One region of the Pantoea sp. Z09 genome, then DNA from elsewhere that is predicted to be linked to it. Evidence: predicted binding sites of a transcription regulator. Region 1 holds the regulator's gene; each other region holds the start of a gene.
The links. The regulator LexA, encoded in region 1, represses DNA repair genes until DNA is damaged. The targets are predictions, from matches to a motif close to TNCTGTATGTACATACAGNA.
Positions count from the first base shown of each region.

Region 2: a site for LexA is predicted at 1,006-1,025, ahead of MC269_RS10245 (metal-dependent hydrolase). Genes of this name have one in related genera too.
Region 3: a site for LexA is predicted at 840-859, ahead of uvrB (excinuclease ABC subunit UvrB). Genes of this name have one in related genera too.

Region 1 is NZ_CP092373.1:3,591,708-3,593,975, reverse strand. Features, by position in the region: gene plsB (glycerol-3-phosphate 1-O-acyltransferase PlsB) at 1-304, opposite strand, end outside; gene MC269_RS17215 (diacylglycerol kinase) at 434-802, shown strand; gene lexA (transcriptional repressor LexA) at 909-1,523, shown strand; gene dinF (MATE family efflux transporter DinF) at 1,659-2,268, shown strand, end outside.
Region 2 is NZ_CP092373.1:2,136,533-2,138,800, forward strand. Features, by position in the region: gene kduI (5-dehydro-4-deoxy-D-glucuronate isomerase) at 1-124, shown strand, start outside; gene kduD (2-dehydro-3-deoxy-D-gluconate 5-dehydrogenase KduD) at 141-902, shown strand; gene MC269_RS10245 (metal-dependent hydrolase) at 1,043-1,633, shown strand; gene MC269_RS10250 (L-cystine transporter) at 1,788-2,268, shown strand, end outside.
Region 3 is NZ_CP092373.1:2,671,738-2,674,005, reverse strand. Features, by position in the region: gene MC269_RS12770 (ABC transporter ATP-binding protein) at 1-65, opposite strand, end outside; gene uvrB (excinuclease ABC subunit UvrB) at 938-2,268, shown strand, end outside.

The DNA.
Region 1 (2,268 bases):
CCGACTCCGTATTAGGTACGAAATAGGGGAAGACGCGCGGACCGTCGTGAATAAAGACGTGGCGCGGCAGCAGCGCGCCGTCAATTTCCAGCGGCGACAGCGGATCGGGCAGATTATGCTTCAGACACTGCTGGCGCAGCGTCAGCAAATCCGCCTTGGAATCGTATGGCAGCACGTACATAATCGGCCGCGTGGGATCGAGCCCATGCTCGGAAACCGGATCGACCGGAATAGCCTTGGTTTTTACCAGAACCGAGAGTGGTAAATTCAACAATTTATAATAGAGTTTACGCCAACCTGACATAGACAAACATGAAGCCTCTTGTTAGCAAAGCGCCGCAAGCATACCAGAAAGTGCTGCGAAGATCTGTGGTGGTGCCAAACGCATCCGGCCCAGACATTGACGTCAAACAACTCAAAGGGTTCCCTCACTATGGCAAGTAATACCACCGGTTTACTGAGAATTGTGAAAGCGGCCGGCTACTCCTGGCAAGGGCTGCGCGCCGCCTGGCAGCATGAAGCCGCGTTTCGCCAGGAGGCGTCCGCCGCCATTATCGCTATCCTTGTCGCCTGCTGGCTGGATGTCGACACCGTCGCGCGCATCCTGATGATCGGCTCCGTGGTGCTGGTGATTATCGTCGAGATCCTCAACAGCGCTATCGAAGCGGTGGTCGACCGCATCGGCCAGGAGCGTCATCCGCTGGCTGGCCGGGCGAAGGATATGGGTTCCGCCGCCGTACTGCTCGCTATCATACTGGCGCTCTTTGTCTGGATCGCGCTGCTTTGGTCGCATTTGCGCTAGGCTTTCCACAATTCCCCAAACGGCTGTTATTTCCCTGGGTTTTGGTTTTCATTTCGCCAATACCTGTATATACTCACAGCGACTGTATAAACAACCAGGGGGCGGGATGAAAGCATTAACCACCAGGCAGCAACAGGTTTATGACCTGATTCGCGACCATATCAACCAGACGGGCATGCCGCCAACGCGTGCGGAAATCGCCTCGCAGCTGGGGTTCCGTTCCCCGAACGCCGCCGAAGAGCATCTGAAGGCGCTGGCGCGTAAAGGCGTCATTGAGATCGTTTCCGGCGCATCACGCGGCATTCGCCTGCTGATGGAAGAGGAAGAGTCAAACGGCCTGCCGCTAATCGGCCGCGTCGCCGCTGGCGAGCCGCTGCTGGCGCAGGAACATATCGAGACGCACTACAAAGTCGATCCCGACCTGTTTAAGCCTTCCGCTGATTTTCTGCTGCGCGTCGCCGGGATGTCGATGAAAGATATCGGCATCATGGATGGCGACCTGCTGGCGGTGCATAAAACGCAGGACGTGCGCAACGGCCAGGTCGTGGTCGCGCGTATCGATGATGAAGTCACCGTGAAACGCTGGAAAAAACAGGGCACCGTGGTGCATCTGCTGCCGGAAAACAACGACTTCGAGCCGATTATCGTCGACACCCGCACGCAGTCGCTGACCGTAGAAGGTCTGGCGGTAGGCGTGGTGCGCAACGGCGAGTGGCTCTGACCGGCTGATTTCAGACGCCTGCAGCGGCTTTTTGTCGGGCGTCTGAACGCTAACGCTTGCTAAAGCGGTCGGGGCTGCACTCTGCGCCCTCACGCCGCGCTTCTCTCTTTTACGTCTTCAGGCATGGACCGGCTGATGCGTCTCTTCACCGCAAACGACCGACAACTCTGGCGGCTGGCGCTGCCGATGATCCTCTCCAATATCACCGTGCCGCTGCTTGGCCTGGTGGACACCGCCGTTATCGGCCATCTCGACAGCCCGGTTTATCTTGGCGGCGTAGCCATTGGCGCAACCATCACCAGCTTCGTTTTTATGCTGCTCCTCTTTCTGCGCATGAGCACCACGGGCATCACCGCTCAGGCGTTCGGCGCGCGCGATCCGCTGGCGCTGGCGCGCGCCCTGACGCAGCCGCTGCTCATTGCGCTGCTGGCCGGCGCGCTGTTTATTCTGCTGCGCGATCCGCTAAGCGCCCTGGCGGGACGGCTGGCGGGCGGCAATCCGGAGGTGCTGGCGCAGGCGGCAATCTTTATTCATATCCGCTGGCTTAGCGCGCCGGCGACGCTGGCGAATATGGTGCTGCTCGGCTGGCTGCTGGGGGTGCAGTATGCCCGCGCGCCGGTGGTGCTGCTGGTGGTCGGCAACGCCGTCAACATCCTGCTCGACCTCTGGCTGGTGCTCGGGCTGAAGTGGGGCGTCGCGGGCGCGGCGACCGCCACGGCGCTGGCGGAATACGTGACGCTGGCGG
Region 2 (2,268 bases), 1.5 Mb from region 1:
CTCCCCCAGCTGGTCGATTCACGCTGGCGTCGGCACCGAACGTTACGCCTTTATCTGGGGCATGGTCGGCGAGAATCAGGTATTCGACGACATGGATCATGTCAACATCCGCGATCTGCGCTAATAAAGGAGGCGCTCTCATGATACTTAACGCATTTAATCTGGAAGGAAAAATCGCGCTGGTCACCGGCTGCAACACCGGTCTCGGCCAGGGTATGGCGCTGGGGCTGGCACAGGCCGGCTGCGATATCGTTGGGGTCAACCGCGACGATCCCACGGAAACGCAGCAGCGCGTCGAGGCGCTGGGCCGCCGCTTCTGGTCGCTTCAGGCGGATCTGATCCGCACCGAACAGGTGCCGGGCGTGGTGGAACAGGCGGTGGCCGCCGCCGGCAGAATCGATATTCTGGTCAATAACGCCGGGATCATCCGTCGCGAAGACGCGCTTAATTTCAGCGAGCAGGACTGGGATGATGTGATGAACATCAATAGTAAAAGCGTTTTCTTCCTGTCGCAGCAGGTGGCGCGCCAGTTTATCGCTCAGGGCAGCGGCGGCAAGATCATCAATATCGCCTCTATGCTGTCGTTCCAGGGCGGCATCCGCGTGCCCTCGTACACCGCGTCGAAAAGCGCGGTAATGGGGCTGACGCGCCTGATGGCAAACGAGTGGGCGAAGCACGGCATCAACGTTAATGCCATCGCGCCGGGCTATATGGCCACCAACAATACCGAGCAGCTGCGCAGCGACGAAGGCCGCAGCGCGGAGATTCTGGGGCGTATTCCCGCCGCACGCTGGGGCGTGCCGGAGGATATGATGGGGCCGGTGGTGTTCCTGGCGTCTGCCGCCTCAGACTATGTTAACGGCTATACGCTGGCCGTCGACGGCGGATGGCTGGCGCGCTAAGCCTTTCTTGCCTGACGACACGGCGGCGCCCTGCCGCTGTGTCGTGAAAAAATTCACGCCTCGTTACAGCGTCACAACTTCTCATTTACTGGATAAATCCCTATACTGGATGCATCGACAGTTTGCAGCCAGGTTTTATCATGACGGGCGAAGGCCACGTAATTTTCGCTATTGCCACCGCTATTTTTGCCAAGCGCGCGGAGCTGACGCCCGTGCTGGCGCAGGCTGACTGGTGGCACCTTATCTCCGCCTCGCTGCTCACCTGCCTGCTGCCTGATATCGATCACCCTAAGTCGCTGCTCGGCCAGCGGCTGAAGTGGCTCTCCTATCCTATCGCGCGCGCCTTTGGCCATCGCGGCTTTACCCATAGCCTGCTGGCGGTAGCGGCCAGCCTGTGGCTGTTTCAGATCAACGTGCCGGACGACTGGCTGCTGCCTGCGGATGTCCTGCAGGGCATGACGCTTGGTTATCTCAGCCATATTGTGGCGGATATGCTGACGCCCGCCGGCGTGCCGCTGCTGTGGCCGTGCCGCTGGCGTTTTCGCCTGCCCATTCTCAGAAGCCAGAAAGGCAACCAGCTGGAGCGCACGCTTTGCCTGGCGCTGGTGGGCTACGCGCTCTGGTTCCCGCCGGGCGCGCCCTCTTTTGGTGCGCAAGGGTGGCCGTCGCAGCTCTTCGATACGTTGCAAAATGGCGTTTCCCGACTGATATCTACGCAAAAAGCGCATTAAAGCAGCAGAAAACGCTGTCTGGTTATAAGCCATTCCATTTGGATATAAGTGAGCGCGCAGGCGAGCTGGTAACATACCGGCACTTAATTCGTGCGTCACATTATCTGGCGTGCCGGCGCGGCGTGCGCAGCCGGACGTTCTCTCTGGAGCCAATATGGATCTACCTCTGATACTTAATCTCGTGGCCTTCGTTGCGCTGCTGCTGCTGCTGTCGCGCCTTGGCCGTCAAGGCTGGAGCCTGTCGAAAAAGGTGCTGGTCGGCCTGGTGATCGGCGTGCTGTTCGGACTGGCGCTGCAGGCGATTTATGGTCAGCAGAGCGAGGTGCTGAAAACCTCTATTAGCTGGTTCAATATTGTCGGCAACGGCTACGTGCAGCTGCTGCAGATGATTGTCATGCCGCTGGTGTTCGCCTCGATCCTCAGCGCGGTGGCGCGTCTGCATAACGCCTCGTCGCTGGGCAAAATCAGCCTGCTGACCATCGGCGTGCTGCTGGTGACCACGGCTATCTCGGCGCTGGTCGGCGTTTTCGTTACCGGCCTGTTCCATCTCAGCGCCGAGGGTCTGGTACAGGGCGCGCAGGAGAGCGCGCGTCTGGCCGCTATCCAGAGCAACTATGCGGGCAAAGTGGCGGATC
Region 3 (2,268 bases), 920 kb from region 1:
AGATCCACATCCCACAGGATATGGTTCTGCCCGTAAAACTGATTCACCGAACGTAAACTCAGCATCTGACTCTCCTCTTTCCAGATTTCGCCTGAATGCTTCCGCGCTTTGACGTATGGCAAACAAGTCTTCCACGGCGGCGCGCTCGCCCCGACATTTTCTCGCGGAAATACCCTGCAATTAGCGGGCCAGAATCGCCTTTCACTTAAACCGGCGCGGGCAGGCACGATTTACCGGTTATTGGTAAATGGTGCTTAACAATTGCCAGGGTTAATCAGGGCGCTGCACTTTCACGGTGCTAATGACTTAACGTTTCTGGTGCATTAGAGCAACAAACGGGCAGCCTGTTGAATTATGTCCTCTCTTGCAGGCGGAGGCGGCTGAGCAAAAAGCAGGCGGCAGGCTGAAAAAGCATAGCGGAGGTCGCCGTTTCTGGCAGGAATTTAAGCGGAAAAAATTTTTTTTCACGCGTGTGGCTTAACAACAAAAAATTATGCACAGCCGATGGGCAAAGGGCTGTGCTTAGTTATCCACTATTCCTGTGGATAACCTTGTGCATTAGACCGTGAAAACAGAGCGCAAGCGAGGAAATACGCGGCCTGGTTACATAATGCTGAGAAACTGGGCTTTTGACATAATTTTTTTAAAAACAACGAGTTATTAAAAAACAAGCCTGAGAATTATCCGCTGCGTAACCTGACTGAAATTTAATGACGCTCTCTTGACAAATGTTATAAATCCGCTCCGGCTGGGGATAACCTTGCGCAACGGCAAAAACCTTTTCTCCTGGTTACACCGGCTTAAGCGCGGCGCGGCCTGCGCACCTCACTTTGCCCGCTTACTGGTGGTTTATCCAGTATTATTTTCTGGCAAAATCGCCACGGCAGAGTAAAATGACTCGGCTACCCGCCGCATTCTTCAGCAGGAACCGCAAGTCATGAGTAAAGTCTTTAAACTAAATTCCGCCTTCCAGCCCTCCGGCGACCAGCCAGAGGCGATTCGTCGCCTCAAAGAGGGGCTGGAGGATGGTCTTGCCCATCAGACGCTGCTCGGCGTGACCGGCTCCGGCAAGACCTTTACCGTCGCCAACGTGATCGCCGATCTCAACCGGCCGGCGATGGTGCTGGCGCCCAACAAAACCCTGGCGGCGCAGCTCTATGGTGAGATGAAAGAGTTCTTCCCCGATAATGCGGTGGAGTTCTTCGTCTCCTATTACGACTACTATCAGCCGGAAGCCTATGTGCCCAGCTCCGACACCTTTATCGAAAAAGACGCCTCGGTAAACGAACATATCGAGCAGATGCGTCTGTCGGCCACCAAAGCGCTGCTGGAGCGCCGCGACGTTATCGTGGTGGCGTCGGTCTCTGCTATCTACGGCCTGGGCGACCCCGATCTCTATCTGAAAATGATGCTGCACCTGACGCGCGGCATGATTATCGACCAGCGCAGCATTCTGCGCCGTCTGGCGGAGCTGCAGTATGCGCGCAACGATCAGGCGTTTCAGCGCGGCACCTTCCGCGTGCGCGGCGAAGTGATCGATATTTTCCCGGCGGAGTCGGAAGATACCGCGCTGCGCGTCGAGCTGTTCGACGAAGAGGTCGAGCGGCTGTCGCTGTTCGACCCGCTGACCGGGCAAATCCTCTCTACCGTGCCGCGCTTTACCATCTATCCGAAAACCCACTACGTGACGCCGCGCGAACGTATTCTGCAGGCGATGGAAGATATCAAAGTCGAGCTGGCGGATCGCCGTCGCGTGCTGCTGGAGAACAATAAGCTGCTGGAAGAGCAGCGCCTGACGCAGCGCACCCAGTTCGATCTGGAGATGATGAACGAGCTGGGCTACTGCTCAGGCATCGAAAACTACTCGCGCTACCTCTCCGGGCGCGGGCCGGGCCAGCCGCCGCCGACGCTGTTCGACTACCTGCCCGCCGACGGGCTGCTGATCGTCGATGAATCGCACGTCACCATTCCGCAGATCGGCGGTATGTATAAAGGCGACCGCGCGCGCAAAGAGACGCTGGTGGAGTATGGCTTTCGCCTGCCTTCGGCCCTCGACAACCGTCCGATGAAATTCGAAGAGTTCGAGGCGCTGGCGCCGCAGACCATCTACGTTTCGGCGACGCCAGGCAACTACGAGCTGGAGAAATCGGGCGGCGAGGTGATCGATCAGGTGGTGCGCCCGACCGGCCTGCTCGATCCGCTGCTGGAGGTGCGTCCGGTGGCGACCCAGGTGGACGATCTGCTGTCGGAGATCCGCAAGCGCGTCGC